DNA from 4 places in the Streptomyces sp. NPDC059989 genome. Region 1 is predicted to be linked to each of the others. Evidence: riboswitches for the same ligand, from Rfam matches in the RefSeq annotation. Region 1 holds a riboswitch; each other region holds the start of a gene.
The links. Region 1 has a riboswitch for cobalamin ahead of ACFWBN_RS21105 (energy-coupling factor ABC transporter permease). Riboswitches for the same ligand answer to the same signal wherever they lie in the genome.

Region 1 (7,331 bases):
GGACCCGGCGGTGCTCGCCGGGCCGCGGGCCGAGCCGGTGCGCTGGCTGGGCGCCGAGCGGGCGGCGCTGGCCGGCGCGGTCCGGCAGGCCACGCGGGTGGACCCGTACGCCTGCTGGGAGCTCGCGGCGACGGGCGAGTACCTCTTCGACCTGCGCAGCGACCTGGCCGGGTGGCAGGCGGTCCAGGAGCTGGGGCTGGCCGCCGCCCGGGCCGCCGGGGACCGGCGGGGCGAGGCGGTCATGCTGGTGGGGCTGGGCCGGCACCGGGCCTGCCGGGAGGAATGGGGGCCCGCCCGGTCCGTGCTGACGGCCGGTGAGGCGCTGTTCGAGGAGCTCGGGGACGCGCACGGGGTGGCGTACGCGGGCTGGGTGCTCTCCTACCTGGACCGGATCCAGGGCCGCCCGGCCGAGGCGCTGCGCCGGTGCCGGCGCGGCGCGGCCGTCTTCGAGGCGGCGGGCGACCGCCACGGCCAGGCCCACGCCCTGCGCGGCATCGGCCAGGTGCTGCTGGCGCGCGGCGAGACCGGCCGCGCCCTGGAGGTGCTGCGCGAGGCCCTCGCCGTGGCGGAGCTGGGCGGCGCGGCCTGGACCCGGATGTGCATGCTGCGCTGGGTCGCGGACGCGCAGCGGATGCTGGGCCGGTCGGCCGAGGCGGCGGCGGGCTTCCGGGAGGTCCTGGCCCACACGCGCGGCTCCGGCGATCTGGCCGGGCAGAGCGCGGCGCGGATCGGGCTGGGCCGGATCGCCCTGGACCGCGGGGAGCCGGCCGAGGCGCTGCGGCACCTGCGGGCGGCGGACGAGTTGGGCCGCCGGTCGGGGCAGAGCCTCGTACGGGCCCTGGCGGCTCCGCCGCTCGCCCGCGCCCTGCTCGCCTCGGGGGACGCGGCGGCAGCCCGGGCGCTGCTGGAGGAGGCCTCGGCGAGCTGCCGCCGGATGAACGCCCGGCCGCTGCCGGCCCGCCTGGAGTCGGCGCTGGCGGAGGTTCCGGCGGTCTGAGGGGAGACGGCCTAGCGGTGCTCGGGGTTGGGGGAGTCGAAGCGGCAGCCGGCGTCCCACAGCGAGCGCTGGTTCCCGTGCGCCGGGATGCCGCCCGCGCGCTTGAGCAGGGCGGCCAGGTGCATCAGGTTCCACGACATGAAGGTGGTGTTCCGGTTGGTGAAGTCGTTCTCGGGGCCGCCCGAGCCCGGGTCGAGGTAGGAGGGCCCGGGTCCGGCCTCGCCGATCCAGCCCGCGTCGGCCTGGGGCGGGATCGCGTAGCCGAGGTGCTGGAGGCTGTAGAGGACGTTCATGGCGCAGTGTTTGACGCCGTCCTCGTTGCCGGTGATCAGCGCGCCGCCGACGCGCCCGTAGTAGGCGTACTGGCCCTGCTCGTTCAGGAGCGAGGAGCAGGCGTAGAGCCGCTCGATGACCTGCTTCATCACGGAGCTGTTGTCGCCGAGCCAGATCGGGCCGCACAGCACGAGGATGTCGGCGTCCATGATCTGGCTGTAGAGGACCGGCCACTGGTCGCTCTCCCAGCCGTGCTCGGTCATGTCCGGCCAGACGCCCGTCGCGATGTCGTGGTCGACGGCGCGGATGAGCGAGGTGCGGACGCCGGCCGCGTGCATGACCGCGCGGCTCTTGTCGATCAGGCCCTCGGTGTTGCTGGTCTCGGGCGAGCGCTTGAGCGTGCAGTTCACGTAGACGGCGGTCAGGTCCGGGTACGAGTAGTCGGCAGCCACTCCCTCAGCCTCCGCGGGGCGGGCCCGCGCCGCCACCGGGCGGCGCCCGTCCGGGGACCCGCCGGGACGACTACGGCTCGCGCCCGAGTTGTTACCCATCCGCACGGCCGACTAGGGTCATCGGGCCTTGGTGTTCGGGAAACCGGTGGGAAACCGGTGCGGCCCTCGCCACTGTGATCGGGAAGTACGGCTCCATCTCCCCCGGACTCCGTCCGGGAGGGACCCCCAACGGGAAGCCACTGGGCCCGCGCGGGAGACCGCACGGCCCCGGGAAGGCGGAGACCGGGCATCAGTACCCGTGAGCCAGGAGACCGGCCGGGGCGCGTTGTCCATCCACGAGGTGCTGGAGAGGTCTCCCCACTCATGCATATAGCCGAGGGGTTTCTGCCCCCTTTGCACGCGGTCGCCTGGGGCGCCGCGTCCGCTCCCTTTGTCGTACACGGTGTGCGCGCCCTCACCCGCGAGGTGAAGGCCAACCCGGAGAGCACCCTGCTGCTCGGAGCGTCCGGGGCGTTCACGTTCGTCCTGTCCGCGCTGAAGATCCCCTCCGTGACGGGCAGCTGCTCCCACCCCACCGGTACGGGGTTGGGGGCGATCCTCTTCCGGCCGCCGATCATGGCGGTGCTCGGCACGATCACCCTGCTCTTCCAGGCGCTGCTGCTGGCGCACGGCGGGCTCACCACCCTCGGCGCCAACGTCTTCTCGATGGCGATCGCCGGGCCCTGGGCGGGCTACGGGATCTACCGGCTGCTGCGGAAGTCCAACGCCCCGCTGATGGTGGCCGTGTTCTGCGGCGCCTTCTTCGCCGACCTGGTCACCTACTGCGTCACCTCCGTCCAGCTGGCGCTGGCCTTCCCCGACGCGGCCACCGGATTCACGGGCTCGCTCGTGAAGTTCAGTGAGATCTTCGCGCTCACCCAGATCCCGCTCGCGGTGAGCGAGGGCCTGCTGACCGTGCTCGTGATGCGGCTGCTGATGCAGTCGAGCAAGTCGGACCTGGTCCGGCTCGGCGTCGCGAAGCTCACCTCGGGCAAGTCGAAGCAGGAGGCGGCGGTCTGATGACCAGGAACGCGAAGATCAACACCCTGCTGCTGCTCCTCGTCGCGGCGCTGGCCGTGCTCCCGCTCGCACTGGGGCTGGGCGACGACAAGGAGGAGCCGTTCACCGGCGCCGACGCGCAGGCGGAGTCGGCCATCACCGAGCTGAAGCCGGACTACGAGCCGTGGTTCTCGCCGCTGTACGAACCCCCCTCCGGGGAGGTGGAGTCGGCCCTGTTCGCCCTCCAGGCGGCTCTGGGCGCGGGCGTGCTCGCGTACTACTTCGGCGTCCGCAAGGGCCGCCGCCAGGGTGCGGCGGCCGCCGCGGCCGCGACCCCGTCCGCCACGGAGTCGTAGGCGGTGCTGCCGATCGACGCGGCGGCACACAGCAGCCGCTGGCGCCACCGCCACCCGCTGGAGAAGGCCCTGCTGGGGATCGGGCTGACGGTCACCGCGGTGTGCCTGCCGCCGTGGCCCGGCGGGCCGCTGGTCGCCGCCGCCACCCTCGCCGTGCTCCTGGGGCCCGCCGGGGTGCCGGGGCGGCAGCTGTGGCGGGCCTTCCGGATCCCGCTCGGCTTCTGCTTCACCGGGGCGCTGCCGCTGCTGTTCGCGGTGGGCGGCCCCGAGGGGTGGATCGCATGGGCCCCCGACGGCCCCCGGCACGCCGTCGAGCTGCTGCTGCGCACCTCGGCGGCCTCGCTCGGCGTGCTGCTGTTCGCCTTCACCACCCCGGTCTCGGACGTGCTGCCGCGGCTGGTCCGGGCGGGGGTGCCGGCTCCGGTGGTCGACGTGGCCCTGGTGATGTACCGGATCGGGTTCCTGCTGCTCGACTCCCTCGCCCGCGTCCGCCAGGCGCAGGCGGCCCGCCTGGGCACCACCGGGCGGGCGGCGGCGTGGCGTTCGCTGGCCGGGCTCGCCGCGACCTCGTTCGTACGGGCCTTCGACCGCGCGGCGCGGCTCCAGGCGGGCCTGGCCGGGCGCGGCTATGACGGCACGCTGCAAGTGCTCGTACCGGAGGCGACCCTGTCCTGGCGGTTCCTGGCCGCGTCCGCGGCGCTGCCGGCGGCCCTGACGGCCGTGACCCTCGTACTGAAGGAGCTGTACCTGTGAGGCCGTTGGTGGAACTGGTGGGCGCGGGCTACGCGTACGAGGACGGCCCCGCCGTGCTGTCGGGCGTCGACTTCGGGATCGCCGAGGGCCGGGCACTGGTCCTGCTGGGCCGCAACGGCAGCGGCAAGACCACCCTGATGCGGCTGCTGAGCGGGGGCCTGCGGCCGGGCTCGGGCGCGCTGCACCTGGACGGCGCGACGGTGTCCTACGACCGCGCGGGCCTGACCCGGCTGCGGACGGCGGTCCAGCTGGTGGTCCAGGACCCGGACGACCAGCTGTTCGCGGCCTCGGTGGAACAGGACGTGTCCTTCGGCCCGATGAACCTGGGCCTGCCGGTGGCGGAGGTCCGCGAGCGCGTGGACGCGGCCTTGGCCGCGCTGGACATCACGGCGCTGCGGAACCGACCGACGCACCTGCTCTCCTACGGGCAGCGCAAGCGGGCGGCGATCGCGGGGGCGGTGGCGATGGCTCCGCGGGTGCTGATCCTGGACGAGCCGACGGCCGGGCTGGACCCGGACGGGCAGGAGCGGCTGCTGGCCGTCCTGGCCGGGCTGCGGTCGGCCGGCACGACGGTGGTGATGGCGACCCACGACGTGGACCTGGCGGTCCGCTGGGCCGACGACGCGGCGGTCCTCACCCCGTCCGGCATCCGCACGGGCCCGGTCACCGCCCTGCTCTCGGACCCGGCGCTCCTGGCCGAGGCGGGCCTGCGCCAGGCGTGGTCCCCGGCGGTGACGGCCTTCCTGCGCGCCCACGGCTTCCTGTCCCCGACGGCCCCGGGCCCCCGCGACCCGGAATCCCTGACCACCTGGCGCTGACCCGCCGCCGGCCGGGGGCGGTTGCCGCTGCGCGGAGCCTTCCCCTACCCGCCCTTCCACCGTTCCCTGGGCTCCGCCCAGACCCGGTCCTCAAACGCCGGACGGGCTGAACCAGCCCCGCCGGCGTTTGAGGCGCGGGGGTCTGGGGGCGGAGCCCACAGTTTCGGGAAGGGGTGGGGTGGGGGAAGGCCCCGCGCAGCGGCAGCCGGCAGCGGCACCCGCAGGGCCCGGCAAACCTAGGATGGCCGCATGTCCCTGCCCCACGCCATCCTCACCGCCCTGCTCGAGAAGCCCTCGTCCGGGCTGGAGCTGACCCGGCGGTTCGACAAGTCGATCGGATACTTCTGGTCCGCGACGCACCAGCAGATCTACCGCGAGCTGGGCCGCCTGGAGGACTCCGGGCTGATCCGCGCGCTGCCCAGCGACGCACCCGTGCGCGGGCAGAAGAAGGAGTACGAGGTCCTGCCCGCCGGCAGCGCGGAGCTGGCCCGGTGGGTCGGCGAGAGCCAGGACCCCAAGCCGATGCGCGACCCGCTGCTGCTGCGGATCCGGGCGGCCGGTGTCGTGGGGCCGCACGGCCTCGGGCCCGAGCTGCGGCGCCATCTGGAGCTGCACCAGCGCCAGTTGGCGCAGTACGAGGCCATCGAGGAGAAGGACTTCCCGGCGGAGCGCGACGCCGTCGAGGACCGGCTGCGGCGGCTCGTCCTGCACGGCGGGATCGCCCTGGAGACGTTCTGGCTGCACTGGCTCCAGGAGGCCCTCGCCGAGGTCGAGGACATGACCTGACCGCGCCCCCGCCCCGGCCCCGGCAGGCGGGTGGGGAGGGGGCGTGCGGTGGAGGTGTCAGCCGTTCAGGGAGGCCCAGAACTCGTCGAAGCTCAGCAGCTTGTCGCCGTTGGCGTCCTTGGCGGCGATCACCGCGTCCGCGACCGAGCCGGTGACGAACGCGTCACCCATGGCCTTCATGGCCGCGCTGTACTCGTCGGCCGTGATGAAGCCGTCACCGTTCACGTCGAACTTGTCGAACGTAGCCCGTGCGCTCTCGATGTCCGCCACTGGGTCCACCCCTTCTTGGTGCTTGTTGACCGGCCCAGGGTAGCGGCCTCCCCGGGCCACCCCGGCCTCGGGTCCCGTTCGAGCGATAGATAGATATTCAAATGCCCCTTCCGTAATGCGGAAGCGATAATTCCAGCCAACAAATCCGGCCCCCACTTGTCACGCTCCGGCGCCACGGCATAACGTACCGACATTGCCGCCACACCAGGAGCGCAGGGCTCCCAGGGACAAGCGGCAACAAGGGCGATCACAGGTGACGATCACAGCCGACGCATCATTCGAAGTTCTGCCCTTCACCCGCACTTGCCGACATATCTGGGAAGACGGCGACCATGTGCTCATCGGAGTGAGCCCCGGAAACAGCTACTTCAGCTCCGAGCGCATCACCGGTCTCGCCCAGTGGGCCACGACCCGCTTCGCGCAGGTCGACTTCGTCTACGCAGACCTCCACGTGGACCGGATGTTCGCCGCTTTCGGCTACACCCGGGAACACGCGGAGAAGCGCGCCACGAAGGAAATCAAGGCCGTCCGGCGGCGGATACTCAAGGGCGTGGAGGAATCAGGACCTCCACAGGCCGAAATCCGAGTGAGGGCACTTTCGGAGTTCCAGGAGAACCCCGTTTACCAGCTCTTGCACCGGCGCGTTCTGCATTTCCTGGAGACCGACGACGAATTCCGCAAGGGCTGCGAGAAGATGGCCCTGCATTTTGTCGGCTCCAAGTTGCCGGAAGGTGAATCGATCACAGACGAGCAGTTGCAGGTCTGTTTCGATTACATGGCGGCCGAGCTGCCGTTCTTCGTGGACACCCCGAGCATTCTCGACGTGCCGTCCTCGGTGGCGGCCTACCACGTCAAGATGCCGCTGACGGATGTCCTCTACGCACGCGGCGGGGGCCTGCGCGCGACCCGCAACCAGGCGTACGCCGTCGTCCGCCCCGAGGCCGCCGAGCGGCCCGCGCACGCCGAGAACACCGAGAACCAGAGCAACGTGAACCACGTACCGACCGAAGGGATCGTCGATGAGCGTCGAGCAGCTTGAGGGCCAGGGGACACAGGAGCAGCCGCTCCTCGACTTCCCGCTCTCGCGGCGCGGTGACGTCCTGCCGGAGGAGTGCACGTGGCTCCGCGAAAAGGCCCCCGTCGCCAAGGTCCGCACCCTCACCGGTGACCCGGCCTGGCTGGTGAGCAGCTACGCGCTGGCCAAGCAGGTGCTGGAGGACGAGCGGTTCAGCCTCAAGGACACGGCGAACGCCGGCGTCCCGCGCCAGTACGCGCTGACGATCCCGCCCGAGGTCGTCAACAACATGGGCAACATCAACAGCGCGGGCCTGCGCAACGCCGTGATGAAGGCGCTCAACCCGCGCCAGAAGGGGCTCCAGGACTGGCTGCGGGCCAAGGCGGGCGAGCTGATCGACCAGCTGATCTCCGAGGGCGGCCCGGCCGACCTCCGGGCGGGGTTCGCCGACCCCTTCTCGGCGGCGCTGCACTGCCAGGTGCTCGGGGTCCCCTTCGAGGACTGGCGCCGGCTGATGTCGGGGCTGGACGTCGCGTTCATGACCGCTCGCGAGCCGTTCGCCGACTCGGCCCT
Region 2 (7,331 bases), on a different contig from region 1:
GCGCTTCACGCCACCCTCCTCAGGGATGCTGCCTGCAACTTCCCTCGCCCGCCGCGGTGACGTACGTACCAAGTACTGCCGTGGGGCCGGGATCTGATCCATATTGGTTTAGACCAGTAGCTGGAGCTTGGCCTAGACCTTTGGGGGTGTCAAGGGTCTAATGAGCGGGTGCTCGGTCCGTTATCGGACCGACACCTGGACAGAGAGAAGGCCTGTCCCCCCGTACGTGTCACGATGTGACCGCACATATCGGAGGAGCCGGTGACGGCAGCGAAACTGGAGTCGGGAAGGCGGGCGGCGATGGCCACCGAAGGGGCGATCACGGAGCCGGAAGGCGGGGCAGCCACTCGCACGGCGCGCGTACCCAAGTACTACCGACTCAAGCGGCACTTGCTCGACATGACCGAGACACTGCCGCCCGGCACCCCGGTGCCGCCGGAGCGCACGCTCGCGGCCGAATTCGACACCTCTCGGACCACCGTCCGCCAGGCGCTCCAGGAGCTCGTCGTCGAGGGCCGGCTGGAACGGATCCAGGGCAAGGGCACCTTCGTCGCCAAGCCCAAGGTCTCCCAGGCGCTCCAACTCACCTCGTACACCGAGGACATGCGGGCCCAGGGGCTGGAGCCGACCTCCCAGCTGCTCGACATCGGCTACGTGACGGCCGACGACACCCTCGCCGGGCTGCTGAAGATCACCACCGGCGGGCGGGTCCTGCGCATCGAGCGGCTGCGTCTGGCCAGCGGCGAGCCGATGGCCATCGAGACCACCCATCTTTCGGCCAAGCGCTTCCCTGCCCTGCGCCGTTCGCTGGTCAAGTACACCTCCCTCTACACGGCCCTCGCCGAGGTCTACGACGTCCACCTGGCCGAGGCCGAGGAGACGATCGAGACCTCCCTCGCCACCCCGCGCGAGGCCGGCCTGCTCGGCACCGACGTCGGCCTGCCGATGCTGATGCTCTCCCGGCACTCGCTGGACGCCGACGGGGAACCGGTGGAGTGGGTGCGGTCGGTGTACCGCGGGGACCGGTACAAGTTCGTCGCCAGGCTCAAGCGCCCCGCAGTCTGAACAGCCCCGTCCGCATACCGGAATACGGACGGGGTCTTACGCTGACCGGGCAATCCCCCGTAGATTCCCTGCGCTTACGCAGATGATCGACGAGGGGACGAGCCATGACGAAACCGGATTCAACCGGAACAGAACGGGACGCGGCGAGTCCGGGCACCACGCCGGACTCGCCTTCTCTGACGTCCTCGACCTCCCCGAAGTCCATCGCCGTGTGGGTGCTCGTCGGACTCGTCGGGGCCATCGGCTGGGGCGTCCTGGCCCTCTCGCGCGGCGAGGAGATCTCGGCCGCCTGGCTGCTCGCGGCCGCGCTGGGCTCGTACGCCATCGGCTACCGCTTCTACGCGCGCTTCATCGCCCACCGCGTCCTGAAGGTGGACAAGACCCGGGCCACCCCCGCCGAACGCCTTGACAACGGTGTCGACTTCCATCCCACCGACCGGCGGGTGCTTTTCGGCCACCACTTCGCGGCCGTCGCCGGCGCCGGCCCGCTCGTCGGGCCCGTGCTCGCCGCCCAGATGGGCTACCTGCCGGGCACCATCTGGATCGTGGCCGGCGTGATCTTCGCGGGCGCCGTCCAGGACATGGTCACGCTGTTCTTCTCCACCCGCCGCGACGGGCGCTCGCTCGGCCAGATGGCGCGGGACGAGATCGGCCCCGTGGGCGGGGCCGCCGCCCTGGTCGCCGTGTTCGCCATCATGATCATCCTGCTGGCGGTGCTGGCGCTGGTCATCGTGAACGCGCTCGCGCACTCCCCGTGGGGCGTCTTCTCCATCGGCATGACCATCCCGATCGCCCTCTTCATGGGCTTCTACCTCCGCGTGCTGCGGCCGGGCCGGGTCACCGAGGTCTCCGTGATAGGCGTCGCGCTGCTGCTGCTCGCCATCGTCGCGGGCGGCTGGGTCGCCGAGTCCTCCCTCGCCGACACCTTCACCCTGGAGAAGGAGACGCTGGTCGTCTGGATGATCGCGTACGGCTTCGTCGCGTCGGTGCTGCCGGTGTGGATGCTGCTCGCGCCCCGCGACTACCTCTCCACCTTCATGAAGGTCGGCACCATCGCGCTCCTCGCCGTGGGCGTGGTCATCGCGATGCCGACCCTGAAGATGCCCGCGGTCACCGACTTCGCGACCCGCGGCGACGGCCCGGTCTTCGCCGGCTCGATGTTCCCGTTCGTCTTCATCACCATCGCGTGCGGCGCCCTGTCCGGCTTCCACTCGCTGGTCTCCTCGGGCACCACCCCGAAGATGATCCAGAAGGAGACCCAGGTCCGGGTCATCGGCTACGGCGCCATGCTGACCGAGTCCTTCGTGGCCATCATGGCGATGATCGCGGCCTGCATCATCGAGCCCGGCCTCTTCTTCGCGGTCAACTCCCCCGGCGGCGTCATCGGCACCACGGTCGAGACCGCCTCGCAGGCCGTGACGAACTTCGGCTTCGCGATCAGCCCGGAGGCGCTCGCGCAGGCCGCGAAGGACGTGGAGGAGACCAGCCTGCTGTCCCGTACGGGCGGCGCGCCGACCTTCGCACTCGGAATGTCGGAGATCTTCTCGGCCGTCATCGGCGGCGCCGGCATGAAGGCCTTCTGGTACCACTTCGCCATCATGTTCGAGGCGCTGTTCATCCTGACGACGGTCGACGCGGGCACCCGCGTCGGGCGGTTCATGCTCCAGGACACCCTCGGCAACGTGCACAAGTCCTTCAGGAACGTCAGCTGGAAGCCGGGCGTCTGGCTGGCGAGCGCCATCGTCGTCGGCGGCTGGGGCTACTTCCTGTGGGTCGGCATCAAGGACCCGCTGGGCGGCATCAACCAGCTCTTCCCGCTGTTCGGCATCGCGAACCAGCTGCTCGCGGCGGTGGCCCTGGCCGTCTGCACCACGCTGCTGGTCAAGTCCGGCCGGCTGAAGTGGGCCTGGGTGACGGGTGTTCCGCTGGCGTGGGACGTGGCCGTCACGCTCACCGCGAGCTACCAGAAGATCTTCTCGGAGGACGTGAAGGTCGGCTTCTTCGCGCAGCGCGACAAGTACCAGAGCGGGATCGACGCCGGGAAGGTACTGCCGCCCGCGAAGAACATGGACGACATGCACACCGTGGTCACCAACGCCACGGTGGACGGCGCGCTGTCCGCGCTGTTCGCGATCCTGATCATCATCGTGCTGGCGGACGCGGCCCGGACCTGCTTCAAGGCCATCGGCAGCCCGGAGTCCGTGAAGCTCTCCGAGGTCCCGTGGACCGAGTCGAAGATCATCGCCCCGGCCGGGCTGATCCCGACCGCCGAGGAGAAGGCGGAGCTCACCGCGGCCGGCCTCGACTCGGGCGGCGGCCGCGCGAAGGAGCCGGTGGCCTGATGAGCCTGCGCGGCACGCTGGCGAGGGCCCGGTTCTACCTACGGGAGTTCTCGGGCGAGGCGGCCTACGACCGGTACGTCGCCCACGCCCGCTCCCACGACCCGGACGCGGAGGTCCCGAGCCGCCGGGAGTTCGAACGCGCCCGCACGGACGCCCGCGAGGCGGATCCCCGCGAGGGCTTCCGCTGCTGCTGAGCGCATACGAAGGGCCCCGCCGCCCGGCGGGGCCCTTCGGCGTGCTCAGCGCACCCAGTCTTTGAGGGGCTCGGTCTGGAGGGTGATGCCGACGGGGTCGGGGAGCTTGACTTCCTTACCGAAAGGAACGGTGCGCACGGTCTCGTAACGGCCGCCATCCGGGTCGCTGTGGACGAGAACCTGGCACTTGAGCCGGTCGATGAGCAGGTAGACGGGGATACCGGTCTCCGCGTAAGCGCGCGGCTTCTCGACCCGGTCGCGCTGTTCGGTGTCGGAGTCCCACGAGGTCACCTCGACGGCCATCAGGATCGGGCCCGGATCCACCCAGTCACCCTGTCCGACGAACGCGTCCTCGTGCGCCAGAACCCCGTCCGGAATGGCACGACCCTCCCGGTAGTGTTCCGCCTTGATCCCCTGCCCTGGGTGCAGCCAGAAGTCCGGGTGGTGCTGCATACAGATCCGGGTCAGCCACAGAATGATCCGCCCGTGGTCCCCGTCCGGCATGGCCTTGCTCCTCAGTACCCCACCGATGAATTCCAGTCGCAGCCCTTCTTCCTCGCGGGCGGCTATACGGGCCAGGTGCTCGAAGGACTCGGTCGACAGGTGGGGATGTTCGGTCATGACGGCCATGCCTCGCTCGCCTTCCTCGACGGTGCTGTATCCGACGATAGCGCCGGGCACCGACACCCGTCCGGCACACTCGACCGCATGGACATGGTGATCAGGGCGGTGCGGGCCGCCGAGTACGCGGAGCTGGGCGAGATCACGGCGCAGGCCTACCTCGCCGACGGGCATCTGGACTTCAACGAGGACGACCACTACCTGAACGTGCTGCGGGACGTGGCGGGGCGGGCCGCCGAGGCCGAGGTGCTCGTCGCCGAGCAGGACGGCCGGATCCTGGGCGGCGTCACCTTCGCCGCGCCCGGGAGTCCGCTCTGCGATATCGCCGGGCCGGACGAGGCCGAGTTCCGGATGCTCGCCGTGGCCCGGGAGGGGCGCGGCCGGGGCGCCGGCGAGGCCCTGGTGCGGGCGTGCATCGACCGGGCTCGGGCCGTCGAGGGCGTCACCGCGATCGTGCTGTCCACCCAGCGCAGCATGGCCGGCGCCCACCGGATCTACGCGCGGCTGGGCTTCGTACGCACTCCCGAGCGGGACTGGGCCCCGATCGAAGGCCTGACCCTGCTGACGTATCGGCTCGCGCTGTAGCCACGCCGACACTACATGTGGGGGGTCGCGCATCAACGGCCCCCCACATGTATGCTCATGGCTGCTGTCGCCGCAGGGGAATCCGGTGTGAATCCGGAACTGTCCCGCAACGGTATGAAGTACACCCATTGGTGTACGCGCAAGTCCGAAGACCTGCCGACAGCGCGCCCGGCTCGACCGAACCGGGTGCCGATACGTCCGGGCCTCGCGGTTGGGCCGGTGGACGCCATGCGGTGTACGCGTTCCTGCCACGCCCGCATGCGCCCGCTCGCGCCCCGCCGACGGCCGGCCGAGCGAGGGAGAGCTCCCGCCGTGACCATCGCGCCTTCCGCACCGCGCGCCGAGTCCACTTCTGGCGACAACACCGAGGGCCCGGGGGCCACGCTGCTGCGTACCCTCACCGAGCTGACGGCCGACCTCCCCGACACCGACCCCGGCCGGGTCGCCGCCGCCGCGCTGCGCGGCCGCAGCGCGGCCGCCGACGAGGCCGAGCTGCGCGGGCTCGCCACGGAGGCCGCCGCCGGGCTGATCTCCGAGGACCCGGCGTACTCCCGGCTCGCCGCCCGCCTGCTGACGCTGGCCGTGCGCGACGAGGCCGTCGGCCAGGGCTCCACCTCCTTCTCCGCCTCGGTCGAGGTCGGCCACCGCGAAGGGCTCATCGCCGACCGCACGGCCGAGTTCGTACGGACCCACGCGGCCCGCCTGGACTCGCTGGTGGAGCACACCCTCGCCGAGGGCGCGGACGACCGGTTCGGCTTCTTCGGCCTGCGCACCCTGCACAGTCGCTACCTGCTGCGCCACCCCATCACCCGCCAGGTCATCGAGACCCCGCAGTACTTCATGCTGCGCGTGGCCTGCGGCCTCGCCGAGGACGACAGCATCGCGGCCGTCGAGGAAGTGGCCTCGCTGTACCGGCTGATGAGCCGCCTCGACTACCTGCCGTCGTCCCCCACGCTCTTCAACTCCGGCACCCGGCACCCGCAGATGTCCTCCTGCTACCTGCTGGACTCCCCGCTGGACGAGCTCGACTCGATCTACGACCGCTACCACCAGGTCGCGCGCCTGTCGAAGCACGCCGGCGGCATCGGCCTCTCGTACTCCCGCATCCGCGCCCGCGGTTCGCTGATCCGCGGTACGAACGGCCACTCCAACGGCATCGTGCCGTTCCTGAAGACCCTCGACGCCTCCGTCGCCGCCGTGAACCAGGGCGGGCGCCGCAAGGGCGCCGCCGCCGTCTACCTGGAGACCTGGCACGCGGACATCGAGGAGTTCCTGGAGCTCCGCGACAACACCGGTGAGGACCAGCGCCGTACGCACAACCTGAACCTGGCGCACTGGGTGCCGGACGAGTTCATGCGCCGCGTGAACGCGGACGCCGACTGGTCGCTGTTCTCCCCGGCCGACGTGCCCGAGCTGGTCGACCTGTGGGGCGACGAGTTCGACGCCGCCTACCGCAAGGCCGAGGAGTCGGGCCTGGCCCGCAAGACCATGCCGGCCCGCGACCTGTACGGCCGGATGATGCGCACCCTCGCGCAGACCGGCCAGGGCTGGATGACCTTCAAGGACGCCTCCAACCGCACGGCGAACCAGACCGCCGAGCCGGGCACGGTCGTCCACTCCTCCAACCTCTGCACCGAGATCATCGAGGTCACCAACGACGGCGAGACGGCCGTCTGCAACCTCGGCTCGGTCAACCTGGGCGCGTTCGTCATCGACACGGCGGACGGTCGCGAGATCGACTGGGAGCGGATCGACGAGACCGTCCGCACCGCGGTCACGTTCCTCGACCGCGTGGTGGACATCAACTTCTACCCGACCGAGCAGGCGGGCCGTTCCAACGCCCGCTGGCGGCCGGTGGGCCTGGGCGCCATGGGCCTCCAGGACGTCTTCTTCAAGCTGAAGCTGCCCTTCGACTCCCCCGAGGCGAAGGCCCTGTCCACCAAGCTCTCCGAGCGCATCATGCTGGCCGCCTACGAGGCCTCCTGCGACCTCGCCGAGCGCAGCGGCCCGCTGCCGGCCTGGGGGCAGACCCGCACCGCGCGCGGCGTCCTGCACCCGGACCACTACGACGTCGAGCTGAACTGGCCGGAGCGCTGGGACGCGCTGCGCGCCCGGGTCGCGAAGACCGGCATGCGCAACTCGCTGCTGCTGGCCATCGCCCCGACGGCGACGATCGCCTCGATCGCGGGCGTGTACGAGTGCATCGAGCCGCAGGTCTCCAACCTCTTCAAGCGCGAGACGCTGAGCGGCGAGTTCCTCCAGGTCAACGGCTACCTGGTGGAAGAGCTGAAGCAGCTCGGCGTGTGGGACGCGCAGACCCGCGAGGCGCTGCGCGAGTCCTCCGGCTCGGTCCAGGGCTTCGGCTGGATCCCGGCCGAGGTCCGCGAGCTGTACCGCACGGCGTGGGAGATCCCGCAGCGCGGCCTGATCGACATGGCGGCTGCCCGTACGCCGTTCCTGGACCAGTCGCAGTCGCTGAACCTGTTCCTGGAGACGCCCACCATCGGCAAGCTCAGCTCGATGT
Region 3 (7,331 bases), on a different contig from region 1:
CGCGGCGGCGGCCGCCGCCCTGAAGCGGGAGCTGACCGTCCCCACCGTCGGCCAGACGGTCATCCTCACCCGGATCGCCCAGCAGGCCACCCCGATGCCGCCGGGCGAGGACCTGGCCACGCTGAGCCGCAGCGGCGCGCTGCTGGTGCTGCACCTGGCCACCCGCTACGTGGACCGCGTCGTCGACGAACTGCTGCCGCACTACGGGGCCGAGTGCCCGGTGGCGGTGGTGGCGATGGCCAGCCGCCCCGACGAGCTGATCCTGCGCGGCACGCTGGCCGACATCGCGGCCCAGGTGAAGGAGCACGGCCTGGTCCGCACCGCGGTCATCGTGGTGGGCCGCACGCTGGGCGCCGAGCAGTTCCGCGACAGCCACCTGTACTCCGCCGAACGCGACCGGCATGTCTGCTGAGCCGGCCCTCCGACCGGCCCACCACGTACTGATCCTGGGCGGTACGACCGAGGCCAGGCAGCTCGCGGAGGCGCTGGCGCCCGACCCCTCGGTCCAGGTGACCACGTCGCTCGCGGGCCGGGTCACCTCGCCGGTGCTCCCGCCGGGCGACACCAGGATCGGCGGCTTCGGCGGCATCGCGGGCCTCGCGGGCTGGATCGTCGGCCATGACGTCACGCGCGTCGTCGACGCCACCCACCCCTTCGCGGAGCGGATGAGTTTCCACGCCTCCGAGGCGGAGGCGCTCACGGGCGTCCCGCTGCTGGCGCTGCGGCGTCCCGGCTGGACTCCGGGAGCCGGCGACGACTGGCGGTTCGTCGACTCCCTCGAAGAGGCGGCCGCGGTACTGCCCTCGCTCGGCAGCCGGGCGTTCCTGACCACCGGCCGGATGGGGCTGCACACCTTCGCGCCCCTGACCGACACCTGGTTCCTGGTGCGTTCGGTGGACTCGCCGGCCGCGCCGGCCCCGCCGCACCTCGAAGTGCTCCTCGCCCGCGGCCCGTTCACCCTGGCCGACGAGCGCGAGCTGCTCGCCCGCCACCGGATCGACGTGCTGGTCACCAAGGACAGCGGCGGCTCGGCCACCGCCCCCAAGCTCACGGCCGCCCGCGAGGCGGGCATCCCGGTCCTCGTCGTACGCCGCCCCGCCGTGCCGGAGGGCGTACCGGAGGCGGATTCGGTGGCCGCGGCCCTGCGGTGGCTCGGCGTCGCGGATTCCGCGTAGGCGGATTCACCGTAGGCGGATTCACCGTAGGACGGCGGAGGGCCCGGGGTGGTTCACCGCCCCGGGCCCTCCGTCCGACAACGCCTCAGCCGGTCACGGGTAGCGGCGCGGGGTCCACGTGATCCGCGAGCCGTCGGCGCGCTCGGTGACCCGGGTCTGCGAGGAGCCGATCAGCAGGAGCGTGCGCATGTCCACTTCGGACGGCTCCAGTTCGGCGAGCGTGAGGATCCGCACCGACTGCTCCGGACCGCCCACGTCGCGCGCCACGACCACCGGGGTCTCGGGCGAACGCAGTTCCAGCAGGAGTTCCCGGGCCTGCGCCACCTGCCATGTGCGGCTGCGCGAACCGGGGTTGTACAGGGCGAGCACCAGGTCCGCCGAGGCGGCCGCGCGCAGCCGCTCCGCGATGACCTCCCACGGCTTGAGCCGGTCCGAGAGGGAGATGGTGGCGTAGTCGTGGCCGAGCGGGGCGCCGGCCGCGGCGGCTGCCGCGTTGGCCGCAGTCACCCCCGGCAGGACCCGTACGGGAACGTCCTTGTACTCCGCCTGCCCGGCGACCTCCAGGACCGCGGTGGCCATGGCGAAGACCCCCGGGTCGCCGCCGGAGACCACGGCCACCCGCTGTCCGCGGCGGGCCAGGTCGAGGGCGAACTCGGCGCGCTCCGACTCCACCTTGTTGTCGGAGCCGTGCCGGATCTGGCCCGGCTTCACGGGCACCCGGTCCAGGTACGTCGTGTACCCGACCAGCACCTCGGCGTCGGCCAGCGCCCGCCGGGTCTCGGGGGTCAGCCACAGCGGCCCGGCGGGACCGGTGCCGACGACCGCGACCTCGCCGGGACCGGACGGGACGCTGCCCGGGTTGCCGATCCGGCTGGGCACCACCGCGACGGCGAAGTAGGGCACGGATTCGGGGTCGGTGTCGGCGAGCCGGCCGGTCCGCTCCCCCTCCATCGTGGCGCGCTCGACGTAGCGGGCCTCGGCCAGCCGGCCGCTCTTGTCCATCGCCCCGCGCACGGCCGGGAAGGTCCGGCCGAGCTTCATCACGACCGCCGAGTCGGTGGCGGCGAGGCGGGCTGTGAGCTCCTCCTCGGGCAGGGTGCCGGGGAGGATGGTCAGGACTTCCTCGCCCTCCACGAGCGGGGTGCCGAGCCGGGCGGCGGCGGCGCTCACGGAGGTGACACCGGGGATGACCTCGGTCTCGTAGCGGTCGGCGAGCCGCTTGTGCATGTGCATGTACGAGCTGTAGAAGAGCGGATCGCCCTCCGCGAGCACGGCCACGGTCCGGCCCGCGTCCAGGTGGGCGGCGAGGCGCGCGGCGGCGGCCTCGTAGAACTCCTCCATCGCGCCCTGGTAGCCGCCGGGGTGGTCCGTGGTCTCGGTGGTGACCGGGTAGACCAGCGGCTCCTCGACGTGGTCCGCGCGCAGGTGCTTCGCGGCGATCGAGCGGGCGATGGAACGGCCGTGGCGGGCGCTGTGGTAGGCGACGACGTCCGCTTCGCCTATCACCTCGACGGCGCGCAGGGTCATCAGGGAGGGGTCGCCGGGCCCGAGCCCGACCCCGTACAGCCGCCCCTTGGCGATGTCGCTCATTCTTCCTCGCTCGCGATCGCGTTGACGGCGGCGGCCGCGATGGCGCTGCCGCCGCGGCGGCCCCGCACGATCAAGTGGTCGAGACCCGAGGGGTGTTCGGCGAGGGCGTCCTTGGACTCGGCGGCGCCGATGAAGCCGACGGGGACGCCGATGACGGCGGCCGGGCGCGGGGCGCCCTCCTCGATCATCTCCAGCAGCCGGAAGAGCGCGGTCGGCGCGTTGCCGACGGCGATCACCGAGCCCTCCAACAGGCCCCGGTCGCGCCAGACTTCGAGGGCGGCGGCGCTGCGCGTGGTGCCCATCTTCGCGGCGAGTTCGGGGACCGCCGGGTCGGAGAGGGTGCAGATCACGTCGTTGCCGGCGGGCAGCCGCTTGCGGGTGACGCCGCTGGCGACCATCTGCACGTCGCACAGGATCGGCGCACCGGCGGTGAGGGCGGCGCGGGCGCGCAGCACGACGTCCGGGGTGTAGCCGAGGTCCTTCGGCAGGTCGGTCATGCCGCAGGCGTGAATCATGCGCACCGCGACCTGGGCGACGGAGGCGGGCAGCCCGGAGAGGTCCGCCTCGGCGCGGATCGTGGCAAAGGACTGGCGGTAGATCGCTGCGCCGTCCTTCTCGTACTCAAACACTGTGTACTCGCTCATCTCTTCACTGCGTCTTCGGGACTGTGGTCTTTGTCTTCAGGAACCAGGAACATGGAGTGGGTTGCGCGCGGCGGCGAGGGTCGCGGCCAGTTCGTGGCGTGCCACCGGGTCCGCGCCGAGCCGGTACCCGTCGGGCGTGGCCACCAGGTCCACCCAGGCCGTGCCGCGCGGATGCCCGCAGCGGCGTTCGCAGCCGGACCAGTGCACGGGCAGGGGGCCCCGCGTCCGCTCGGCGACGGCCCGCGCGTCGGCGCGTACGTCGGCCAGGGACTTGGCGCAGCCGGGCCGGCCGGTGCAGGCGGTGACGGACTCCCAGGGGCTGTCGGGCGAGGTGACGAGCCCGGCGGGACGGGCGGCGGTGTCGGTGACGACGATGCTGCGCCACGGTGTGATCCGCAGATCGCCGGGCAGCTGCCGCCACTGCGCGGTGTCGAGCCGGCCGAGGGGGATCAGGACGCAGAGCGCGCCCGCGTGCACGCCGGGCGCGGGCGGGTCCGCGTACGGACGGGGGGCGTCGGGAACATACCGCGCACGAATTCCGGCACTCTCCAGCCGTGCGGCGAACTCCTCGACGTCCAGGGCGTGTTCGGGGGGCAGCTCGGCGATCCGCCAGGCCCGCGTCCCGGCGGCGGCCGCGGCGTCGAGGAAGTGGAGGGCGGCCTCCAGGCCGGCGGCCGCGGCATCGGCGGCGGCCACCTCGACGGCGGCCGGCGCCGCACCGAGCCGAACGAGCACCCGGCCGCCGGGCTGCGCGAGCAGGGTCACGTCGGGGTCGAGGGCGGCCACGTCCCCTCGCCCGTCGTCGACGGCGAACAGGAACCGGCCGGACAGCGCGGCGGCCTTCGGCTCGGCGCACAGCGCCCGGTCCAGGGCGCGCACCGGGGCCGGATCGGCCAGCGGGCTGGCGACGATGTTCCGGATCCGCTCGTGGCTCGGCCGGGGCAGCAGCCCGGCGGCGCCGAGCAGTTCGGCCAACTCGCCACCGCAACCGTCGGAAAGCCCGCGCAGCTGCACGTTCCCGCGCGAGGTCAGCTCCAGGTACCCGTCCCCGAACCAATCCGCGGCCTCCGCCAGCGCGGCGGCCTGCGCGGCGTCGAGCAGCCCGCCGGGAATCCGGACCCGCGCCAGGAACCCGTCGTCGGCCGCGTGCAGGCGCAGGGCGCCGGGGCAGGCGTCGCCGCGCTCCCGTATGACGGGCTCGTCCCGCACTGCGTCGGAAGGGGGCTGGGGCATGGCGGCGAGCATACCCACGATTCCCCTCCCCCGACCTGTGTCCGTCACCACCCCACCCCTCCCGACCAGCCACATCCACCCCCGCCGGCCGCCCCATCCAAGGCGTGCCCGCCCCACACCTCCAGCCCCACGCGGGCCACCTCCAGCCCCACGCGGGCCACCTCCAGCACCACGCCGGCCACATCCAGCACCAAGCCGGCCACATCCAGCCCTACGTCGGCCATATCCAGCCCCGCCGGCGTTTGAGGCGCGGGGTCTGGGGCGGAGCCCCAGGTCTTTTCAGCCCCGCCGGCGTTTGAGGCGCGGGGCCCGGGGCAGAGCCCCGGCGACGGCGCCGCAGCCGAATCCGCCCGTCCACGCCAGTGCGAACGCACCGGCAGAGCCCCGGCAACGGCGCCGCCCCCAGACCACCCCCACTCCCGGCCAGGGAAAGGGCCCCCTAAGATGACCTTCCGGCGGACCACACGGCCCGCCGTCGCCGAGGACGGCGACATGGGAGGAAGCCCGGTGGAAGTCCGGCGCGGTCCCGCCACTGTGAACCCGGCAGCCAACGGCCAAAGGGTGAGTCAGGAACTCCCGCTGTCCTCACTGCCCGGGGCGCGGAAACCCCGAGGAAGGCCTGCCGCCGCATGATCCTGCTGCTGTCGACGTCCGACACCGATCTGCTCAGCGCTCGCGCAGCGAACACGGGGGACGCCCCCGTCCCGTACCGGTTCGCGAACCCCTCCCGCCTTCCCCTCGACGACCTCCCCGGCCTCCTCGACGGAGTCGACCTGGTCGTCGTACGCCTCCTCGGCGGGCTCCGCGCCTGGCAGGAGGGCCTCGACCTGCTCCTCGCCCCCGGCCAGACCCGCCCGGTCGTGGTCCTGACCGGCGAACAGGCCCCGGACGCCCAGCTGATGGAGGCCTCCACGGTCCCCATCGGCATCGCCGCCGAAGCGCACGGCTACCTCGCCCACGGCGGCCCCGCCAACCTCGACCAGCTGGCCCGCTTCCTCTCGGACACGGTCCTGCTCACCGGCCACGGCTTCGAGCCCCCCGCCGGCGCCCCCACCTGGGGCCCCCTGGAGCGCACCGCGCAGCACACCACCGGCCCCAAGGTCGCCGTGCTCTACTACCGCGCCCACCAGATGAGCGGGAACACCGCCTTCGTGCACACCCTGTGCGAGGCCATCGAGGCCAAGGACGCGCAGGCGCTCCCCCTCTACGTCTCCTCCCTCCGCACCCCGGAGCCGGAGCTCCTGGCCGCGCTGGAGGGCGTCGACGCCATCGTCACGACCGTCCTCGCGGCCGGCGGCACCCGCCCCGCCACCGCCTCCGCGGGCGGGGACGACGAGTCCTGGGACGCGGGCGCCCTCGCCGCCCTCGGCGTGCCGATCCTCCAGGCCCTGTGCCTCACCGGTTCCCGCAGCACCTGGGAGGAGAACGACGAGGGCCTGTCCCCCCTCGACGCCGCCACCCAGGTCGCCGTGCCCGAGTTCGACGGCCGCCTGATCACCGTCCCGTTCTCCTTCAAGGAGCTCGACGAGGACGGCCTGCCCGCTTACGTTGCCGACCCCGAGCGGGCCGCGCGGGTCGCGGGGATCGCCGTACGCCACGCCCGCCTCAGCCACATCGAGCGCCGCGACAAGAAGGTCGCCCTCGTCCTCTCCGCGTACCCCACCAAGCACTCCCGCATCGGCAACGCGGTCGGTCTCGACACCCCGGCCAGCGCCGTGGAGCTGCTGCGCACCCTCATCGCCGGCGGCTACGACTTCGGCCCCGCCGACCAGATCCCCGGCCTGGTCTCGGGCGACGGCGACGAGCTGATCCGCGCCCTGATCGAGGCCGGCGGCCACGACCAGGACTGGCTGACCGAGGAGCAGCTGGCCCGCAACCCGGTCCGCATCCCGGCCGCCGACTACCGGCGCTGGTTCGCCGAGCTTCCCGCCGAGCTGCGCGAGAGCGTCGAGGAGCACTGGGGCGAGGCCCCCGGCAACATGTTCGTGGACCGCTCGGCGAACCCGGAGGGGGACATCGTCCTGGCGGCCCTGCGCCGCGGGAACCTCCTCATCCTCATCCAGCCGCCGCGCGGCTTCGGCGAGAACCCGATCGCGATCTACCACGACCCGGACCTGCCTCCGTCGCACCACTACCTGGCCGCGTACCGCTGGATCCAGGCACGCGCGGAGGACGGCGGCTTCGGCGCCGACGCGATGATCCACCTGGGCAAGCACGGCAACCTCGAATGGCTCCCGGGCAAGAACGCCGGCCTGTCGGCGTCCTGCGCGCCCGACGCCGCGCTCGGCGACCTCCCCCTGATCTACCCCTTCCTGGTCAACGACCCGGGCGAGGGCACGCAGGCCAAGCGCCGCGTGCACGCCACGCTCGTCGACCACCTGGTGCCGCCGATGGCCCGCGCGGAGTCGTACGGCGACATCGCGCGCCTGGAGCAGCACCTGGACGAGTACGCCCAGATCTCCGCGATGGACCCGGCCAAGCTGCCGGCCATCCGCGCGCAGATCTGGACCCTGATCCAGGCGGCGAAGCTCGACCACGACCTGGGTCTGGAGGAGCGCCCGGACGACGACGGCTTCGACGACTTCCTGCTCCACGTCGACGGCTGGCTGTGCGAGGTCAAGGACGCCCAGATCCGCGACGGCCTGCACGTGCTCGGCGGCGCCCCGACGGGTGCGGCCCGCGTCAACCT
Region 4 (7,331 bases), on a different contig from region 1:
TCGCCCGGCCGGATGCCGATCCCGCGCGCGAGCTCCTCGGCGGCGAGGTCGACCTCGTGCAGGTAGTTCTGGCGGCGGTAGAAGAACTCGCGGATCTCCTCGTGGGGCGAGCGGGGCGCGCCCGCGAGGGCGTCCCGGCTCTCCGCGGCGTCCGACAGCCGCTCGGCGAGCAGCTGGCTCCGACGGCCCAGGTCGAGCAGCACCTGGGCCACGGCGGGCATCCGGGAGGCGAGTTCGGCGAGGTCGGAGGGGGACACCCGGGCCTCGGCGACCTCTCCGGCGAGGGCTTCGCGCAGGTCCGCCACCAGCCGGCTCGCGTCGCGCTCCGAGAAGAAGCCGGGGTCGACGCCGAAGGCCTCCGTCAGCCGCAGCAGCACCGGCACGGTCAGCGGCCGCGAGTCGTGCTCCATCTGGTTGAGGTAGCTGGGGGAGATGGCGAGCACCCGGGCCAGGTCCGCCTGGCTCATCCGCCGCTCCTCGCGCAGCCGCCGCAGCCGCGCTCCCGCGTAGGTCTTGCTCACCGCGCCCCTCGCCCCCTCGCCGCTTCGCCCCTGCCCGTCCGGACAGCCGTCAGCCTACGCGAGGATCCCGCCGCTCCGGCCTTGGCAAGATTGGCAAAACCGCTTCCGAAGATTCGCAGAAGTTGGCATCCGTCCACGGTTGTTGGCACTGGGTGCCGCTGGGAGAGTCGTGCTGCGGGCCGCCGGAACCGGCGACCGAAGCGGGCGGGATCCGGCGGCCGCACCCCATTCCACGGCACGAAGTGCCATTCGTTGGCACCTTTTACGACTCTTGGAGACGGTGACGTCATGGCTCAGGCAGAGACGACGGCAGCAGCGGCGGACCTCGCGCAGCGGTGGGCGACCGATCCCCGCTGGGCGGGCATCGAGCGGACCCACGGCGCCGACGACGTGGTGCGGCTCTCCGGCAGCGTCCGTGAGGAGCACACCCTGGCCCGGCGCGGCGCCGAGCGGCTGTGGCGGCAGCTGCACGAGCAGGACTACATCCACGCCCTCGGCGCGCTGACCGGCGGCCAGGCCGTGCAGCAGGTACGGGCCGGCCTCCAGGCCATCTACCTCTCCGGCTGGCAGGTCGCCGCCGATGCCAACCAGGCGGGCCACACCTACCCGGACCAGAGCCTCTACCCGGTCAACTCCGTCCCCCAGGTGGTCCGCCGGATCAACAACGCCCTGCTGCGCGCCGACCAGATCGCCACCGCCGAGGGCGGCACGACAGGTTCGATCGATGGGGGGACGGACTGGCTGGCGCCGATCGTCGCGGACGCCGAGGCCGGTTTCGGCGGCCCGCTCAACGCCTTCGAGCTCACCAAGGCCATGATCGCGGCGGGCGCGGCCGGCATCCACTACGAGGACCAGCTCGCCTCCGAGAAGAAGTGCGGCCACCTCGGCGGCAAGGTCCTCGTCCCCACCTCCCAGCACGTGCGCACCCTCAACGCGGCCCGCCTGGCCGCGGACATCGCCGACGTCCCGACCCTGATCATCGCGCGGACGGACGCCCTCGCCGCCAACCTGATCACCAGCGACGTGGACGAGCGCGACGCGCGGTTCGTGACCGGCGAGCGCACCGCCGAAGGCTTCTACCGCGTCGAGAACGGCATGGCCCCGGTCATCGCCCGCGGCCTCGCCTACGCCCCGTACGCCGACCTCATCTGGGTGGAGACCGGCACCCCGGACCTCGACCAGGCCCGCGAGTTCGCCGAGGCGATCCACGCGCGGTACCCCGACCAGATGCTCGCCTACAACTGCTCGCCCTCCTTCAACTGGAAGGCCGCCCTGGACGACGACCAGATCGCCAAGTTCCAGCGCGAGCTGAGCGCGATGGGCTACCGCTTCCAGTTCATCACCCTGGCCGGCTTCCACTCCCTCAACCACGGCATGTTCGACCTCGCCCGCGGCTACGCCGAGCACGGCATGACCGCGTACGTCGACCTCCAGGAGCGCGAGTTCGCCGCCCAGGAGCACGGGTTCACCGCAGTCAAGCACCAGCGCGAGGTCGGCACCGGCTACTTCGACCTCGTCTCCACCGCCGTCAACCCCGCCTCCTCCACCACCGCGCTCGCCGGCTCCACCGAGGAGGAGCAGTTCCACTAGCACGGGCGCCGTCCACCGGTACCGACCCGGCGGGGGCCGGACCACCGTCCCGGTCCGGCCCCCGCCCCTTCCGCGACCGCCCTCTCCCTCAGGAGACCGCATGTCCACCCACGCACTGACCCGCCGTGTCCAGGTCCTCGGCGCACCGGGCGACCGTCACGAGGAGATCCTCACCCCCGAGGCGCTGGAGTTCATCGGCCGTCTCGACGCCGCCTTCGGCGAGCGCCGGCTGGAGCTCTTCAAGGAGCGCCGCCGCCGGGCGGCCAACCTGGCCTCGGGCACTCCGCTCGACTTCCCCATCGCCACCTCGACCGTCCGCGCCGTTCCCTCCTGGCGGGTGGCGCCTCCGGCGCCGGGCCTGACCGACCGCCGGGTCGAGATCACCGGCCCGCCCGACCGCCGGATGACCGTCAACGCCCTCAACTCCGGTGCGCGGGTGTGGATGGCGGACTTCGAGGACGCCACCGCGCCCACCTGGGAGAACGTGATCGGCGGCCAGCTGAACCTGCGGGACGCGATCGACCGGCGCATCGACTTCACCACCCCCGAGGGCAAGGAGTACCGGCTCGGGCAGGACCTCGCCACGATCGTGGTCCGCCCCCGCGGCTGGCACCTCCTGGAGGAGCACCTGGAGATCGACGGCCGTCCCGTTCCCGCTTCGCTGGTGGACTTCGGCCTGTACTTCTTCCACTGCGCCCAGCGGCAGATCGACGCCGGCCACGGCCCGTACTTCTACCTCCCCAAGCTGGAGAACCGGTACGAGGCCCGCCTCTGGAACGACATCTTCGTCCTCGCCCAGGACCTGCTCGGCATCCCCCGGGGCACGGTCCGCGCCACCGTCCTCATCGAGACGATCACCGCCGCGTTCGAGATGGAAGAGATCCTCTACGAGCTGCGCGAGCACAGCTCGGGCCTCAACGCCGGCCGCTGGGACTACCTCTTCAGCCTGATCAAGACCTTCGCGCACCGCACGGACTTCCTGCTCCCCGACCGGGCCAAGGTCACCATGACCGCCCCCTTCATGCGGGCGTACGGCGAACTCCTCGTCCGCACCTGCCACAAGCGCGGCGCCCACGCCATCGGCGGCATGGCCGCCCACGTCCCCGGCAAGGACCCGGCCGCCCACGAGGCCGCCCTGGCCAGGGTCCGGCTGGACAAGGAGCGGGAGGCCGAGGACGGCTTCGACGGCTCCTGGGTGGCCCACCCCGGCCTGGTCCCGGTCTGCCGGACCGCCTTCGACGCGGTACTCGGCGACCGGCCGCACCAGCTGGACCGCACCCGCGACGACGTCGAAGTCCGGGCCTGCGACCTGCTCTCGGTGCGCCGGATCAGCGGCCCGCCGACACCGGAGGGCGTACGCGCCAACGTGGCCGTGGCGCTGCGGTACTTCGACGCCTGGCTGCGCGGACACGGCGCGGTCGCCCTGTACGGGCTGATGGAGGACGCGGCCACGGCCGAGATCGCCCGGGTGCAGCTCTGGCAGTGGGTGCGCCACCGCGTCATCACCCGCGAGGACGTCCTCGGCCTCCTCGACGCCGAGTGCGCCGCGCTCGCGGCGGAACAGCCCGACGCCCTGGTGGCCGAGGCCCGCCGGATCCTGGAGGAGACCGCCCTCGGCCCCCTCCTGCCGTCCTTCTTCACCCCCGGGGCCTACGCCCGCCACCTCGTCCGCCGTACGGAGGCCCGCTCGTGACCATCCCCCTCAGCCGGGTCGGAGTCGTCGGAGGCGGCCAGATGGGCGCCGGCATCGCCGAGGTGTGCGCCCTCGCCGGGCTCGACACCCTCGTCTGCGAGGCCGACGCCCCCGCCGCCCGGGCGGCCCGCGAACGCGTCGCGACGTCCCTGGAACGGGCCGTCCAGCGCGGGAAGCTCGACCGCCTCTCCGCCGAGGACGCCCTCGCCCGCCTCGTCTTCACCAGCAGCCTCGACGAACTCGCGGACCGCCGCCTCGTCATCGAGGCCGTCACCGAGAACGCCGGGGCCAAGACGGAGCTCTTCACCGCACTCGACAAGATCGTCGAGGACCCGGAGGCCGTCCTCGCCTCCAACACCTCCGCCATCCCGATCATGCGCCTGGGCATGGCCACCGGCCGCGCCGACCGGGTCGTGGGCCTGCACTTCTTCAACCCGGTCCCCGTCCTGCCCCTCGTGGAGATCGTCTCCTCGCTGCACACCTCGGCGCGGACCGTGCGGGCGGTGGAGTCCTTCGTCCGCGACGCGCTGGGCAAGACCGCGATCCACTCCCGGGACCGGGCCGGCTTCGTCGTGAACAGCCTCCTCGTCCCCTATCTGCTCTCGGCCGTCCGCATGGCCGAATCCGGATACGCCACGCCCGCCGACATCGACGCGGGCATGGAACTCGGCTGCGCCCACCCCATGGGCCCGCTCAAGCTCGCGGACCTGATCGGCCTGGACACGGTCGCCGCCATCGCCGGGTCGATGTACGAGGAGTTCAAGGAGCCGCTGTACGCCCCGCCGCCGCTGCTCCAGCGGATGGTGCAGGCGGGGCTGTTGGGCCGGAAATCGGGTCGTGGTTTCCACACGTACAGCGGGTAGGCTTGCGAACGCAGCTGGTTCGCCCCCGTCCGCCAGGCGGGATGCGTCGTAAGAGGGAACCCGGTGGGAATCCGGGACTGCCCCGCAGCGGTGAGTGGGAACGACCGCCGTCATACGCACTGGACCCGGACGGGTCTGGGAAGCGACGGCCAGTAGGTGTCTGCCCGAGTGGCAGGCGTGCCCACGAGTCCGAAGACCTGCCCGTTGCCCGAGCGCGATCGACCGCGCCCGGTTTCCCGGTGACCTCGTGGGCGGGTCGGCGTGCACCTCAGGCGGAGCCTCCGTCGCGTACCCCTGGTACGCGGTCCCGGCGGTCCGCCCGTTCCGGCACCCTTCGCGCCTTCGGCCCCCACCGGGTCCATGGATACACGCTCGCGAAGGAGAGTTCCGTGACCACCCAGTCCGCAGCCGCGGCAGTACAGGCCACCGTGTACGGCTACCCCCGCCAGGGTCAGAACCGCGAACTGAAGAAGGCGATCGAGGGCTACTGGAAGGGCCGTGTCACCGCGGAAACCCTCCGGGAGACCGCCCGCGACCTGCGCCGGGCCAACTGGGCCCAGCTGGCCGAGGCCGGCATCACCGAGGTTCCGACCGGCGACTTCTCGTACTACGACCACGTGCTGGACACCAGCGTGATGGTCGGCGCCGTCCCCGCCCGGCACCGGGCGGCGGTCGCCGCCGACGCCCTCGACGGCTACTTCGCGATGGCCCGCGGCACCCAGGACGTGGCGCCGCTGGAGATGACCAAGTGGTTCGACACCAACTACCACTACCTCGTCCCCGAACTCGGCCCCGACACCGTCTTCACCGCCGACTCCGCCAAGCAGGTCGCGGAGCTGCGCGAGGCCCGCGCGCTCGGGCTGACCGCCCGGCCCGTGCTCGTCGGCCCGATCACCTACCTGCTGCTGGCCAAGCCGGCGCCGGGCGTCGCCCCCGGCTTCGAGCCGCTGACCCTGCTCGACCGGCTGCTGCCCGTCTACGCACAGGTGCTCGCCGATCTGCGGGCCGCCGGCGCCGAGTGGGTGCAGCTGGACGAGCCCGCCCTCGTCCAGGACCGGACCCCGGCCGACCTGGGGGCCGCGGCCCGCGCCTACCGGGAGCTCGGCGCGCTCACCGACCGGCCCAAGCTGCTGGTCGGCTCGTACTTCGACCGGCTGGGCGACGCCCTGCCGGTGCTCGCCAAGGCGCCCGTCGAGGGCCTGGCGCTGGACTTCACCGAGCGGGCCGCCGGCAACCTCGCCGATCTCGCCGCCGTGGGGGGCCTGCCCGGCAAGCGCCTGGTCGCGGGCGTGGTCAACGGCCGCAACATCTGGATCAACGACTACGCGAAGTCCCTCGCCACGCTGGGCACGCTGCTGGGCCTCGCCGACCGCGTGGACGTCGCCGCGTCCTGCTCCCTGCTGCACGTCCCCCTGGACGCCGCCGCCGAACGGGACATCGACCCGCAGGTCCGCCGCTGGCTGGCCTTCGCCCGGCAGAAGACCGCCGAGATCACCACCCTGGCCCGCGGCCTGGCCGGCGGCACCGACGCCATCGCGGCCGAACTCGCCGCCAACCGGGCCGACCTGGCCTCCCGCGCGCGCTCGGCGATCACCCACGACCCGGCCGTACGGGCCCGCGCCGCCGCGACCACCGCGGCCGATGCCCGCCGTCCGCAGCCCTACGCCGACCGGGCCACCGCCCAGCGGGCGCACCTCGGCCTGCCCCCGCTGCCCACCACCACGATCGGCTCCTTCCCGCAGACCCCGGAACTGCGCACCGCCCGCGCCGACCTGCGCGCCGGACGCATCGACACGGACGGCTACGAGGAGCGCATCAAGACCGAGATCCGCGAGGTCCTCGCCTTCCAGGAGAAGGCGGGCATCGACGTGCTCGTGCACGGCGAGCCCGAACGCAACGACATGGTCCAGTACTTCGCCGAGCAGCTGAGCGGCTACCTGGCCACCCAGCACGGCTGGGTCCAGTCGTACGGGACGCGCTACGTCCGCCCGCCGGTCCTCGCCGGCGACATCTCCCGTCCCGACCCGATGACCGTGCGCTGGACGGCGTACGCCCAGGCGCAGACGGGCCGTCCCGTCAAGGGCATGCTCACCGGCCCGGTCACCATGCTCGCCTGGTCCTTCGTACGCGACGACCAGCCGCTCGGCGACACCGCGCGCCAGGTCGCCCTCGCCCTGCGCGACGAGGTGAACGACCTGGAGGCGGCCGGGACTTCGGTGATCCAGGTGGACGAGCCGGCCCTGCGCGAGACCCTCCCGCTGCGGGCGGACGGGCACGCGGAGTACCTGGCCTGGGCCACCGAATCGTTCCGCCTCACCACGAGCGGGGTCCGGCCGGAGACGCAGATCCACACGCACATGTGCTACGCCGAGTTCGGCGACATCCTCCAGGCCATCGACGACCTCGACGCCGACGTCATCAGCCTGGAGGCCGCCCGCTCCCACATGCAGGTGGCGGACGAACTCGCGGGTGCGGGCTACCCGCGCGAGGTCGGCCCCGGCGTGTGGGACATCCACTCGCCCCGCGTCCCCTCGGCCGACGAGGCGGCGGCCCTGCTGCGCAAGGGACTCCAGGCGATCCCGGCCGAGCGGCTGTGGGTCAACCCCGACTGCGGGCTGAAGACCCGCGGCTGGCCCGAGACCAGGGCCTCCCTGGAGCACCTGG

Region 2: another riboswitch for cobalamin. It lies ahead of ACFWBN_RS06300 (ribonucleoside-diphosphate reductase subunit alpha); the one in region 1 lies ahead of ACFWBN_RS21105 (energy-coupling factor ABC transporter permease).
Region 3: another riboswitch for cobalamin. It lies ahead of cobN (cobaltochelatase subunit CobN); the one in region 1 lies ahead of ACFWBN_RS21105 (energy-coupling factor ABC transporter permease).
Region 4: another riboswitch for cobalamin. It lies ahead of metE (5-methyltetrahydropteroyltriglutamate--homocysteine S-methyltransferase); the one in region 1 lies ahead of ACFWBN_RS21105 (energy-coupling factor ABC transporter permease).

What each region holds. Positions count from the first base shown of each region.
Region 1 is NZ_JBHWUO010000022.1:94,109-101,439, forward strand. It holds gene ACFWBN_RS21095 (BTAD domain-containing putative transcriptional regulator) at 1-997, shown strand, start outside; gene ACFWBN_RS21100 (flavodoxin family protein) at 1,009-1,722, opposite strand; cobalamin riboswitch at 1,810-2,057, shown strand; gene ACFWBN_RS21105 (energy-coupling factor ABC transporter permease) at 2,086-2,781, shown strand; gene ACFWBN_RS21110 (energy-coupling factor ABC transporter substrate-binding protein) at 2,781-3,116, shown strand; gene cbiQ (cobalt ECF transporter T component CbiQ) at 3,120-3,869, shown strand; gene ACFWBN_RS21120 (ATP-binding cassette domain-containing protein) at 3,866-4,687, shown strand; gene ACFWBN_RS21125 (PadR family transcriptional regulator) at 4,937-5,473, shown strand; gene ACFWBN_RS21130 (EF-hand domain-containing protein) at 5,531-5,743, opposite strand; gene ACFWBN_RS21135 (tRNA-dependent cyclodipeptide synthase) at 5,997-6,782, shown strand; gene ACFWBN_RS21140 (cytochrome P450) at 6,763-7,331, shown strand, end outside.
Region 2 is NZ_JBHWUO010000005.1:51,871-59,201, reverse strand. It holds gene ACFWBN_RS06330 (extracellular solute-binding protein) at 1-9, opposite strand, end outside; gene ACFWBN_RS06325 (GntR family transcriptional regulator) at 301-1,065, shown strand; gene ACFWBN_RS06320 (carbon starvation CstA family protein) at 1,170-3,407, shown strand; gene ACFWBN_RS06315 (YbdD/YjiX family protein) at 3,407-3,601, shown strand; gene ACFWBN_RS06310 (Uma2 family endonuclease) at 3,647-4,231, opposite strand; gene ACFWBN_RS06305 (GNAT family N-acetyltransferase) at 4,310-4,807, shown strand; cobalamin riboswitch at 4,849-4,983, shown strand; gene ACFWBN_RS06300 (ribonucleoside-diphosphate reductase subunit alpha) at 5,120-7,331, shown strand, end outside.
Region 3 is NZ_JBHWUO010000026.1:7,797-15,127, forward strand. It holds gene cobM (precorrin-4 C(11)-methyltransferase) at 1-412, shown strand, start outside; gene ACFWBN_RS23255 (cobalt-precorrin-6A reductase) at 402-1,175, shown strand; gene ACFWBN_RS23260 (precorrin-2 C(20)-methyltransferase) at 1,269-2,765, opposite strand; gene ACFWBN_RS23265 (precorrin-8X methylmutase) at 2,762-3,409, opposite strand; gene ACFWBN_RS23270 (cobalamin biosynthesis protein CobG) at 3,446-4,642, opposite strand; cobalamin riboswitch at 5,081-5,239, shown strand; gene cobN (cobaltochelatase subunit CobN) at 5,272-7,331, shown strand, end outside.
Region 4 is NZ_JBHWUO010000009.1:51,572-58,902, reverse strand. It holds gene ACFWBN_RS10395 (short-chain fatty acyl-CoA regulator family protein) at 1-521, opposite strand, end outside; gene aceA (isocitrate lyase) at 810-2,111, shown strand; gene aceB (malate synthase A) at 2,212-3,804, shown strand; gene ACFWBN_RS10380 (3-hydroxybutyryl-CoA dehydrogenase) at 3,801-4,667, shown strand; cobalamin riboswitch at 4,666-4,887, shown strand; gene metE (5-methyltetrahydropteroyltriglutamate--homocysteine S-methyltransferase) at 5,057-7,331, shown strand, end outside.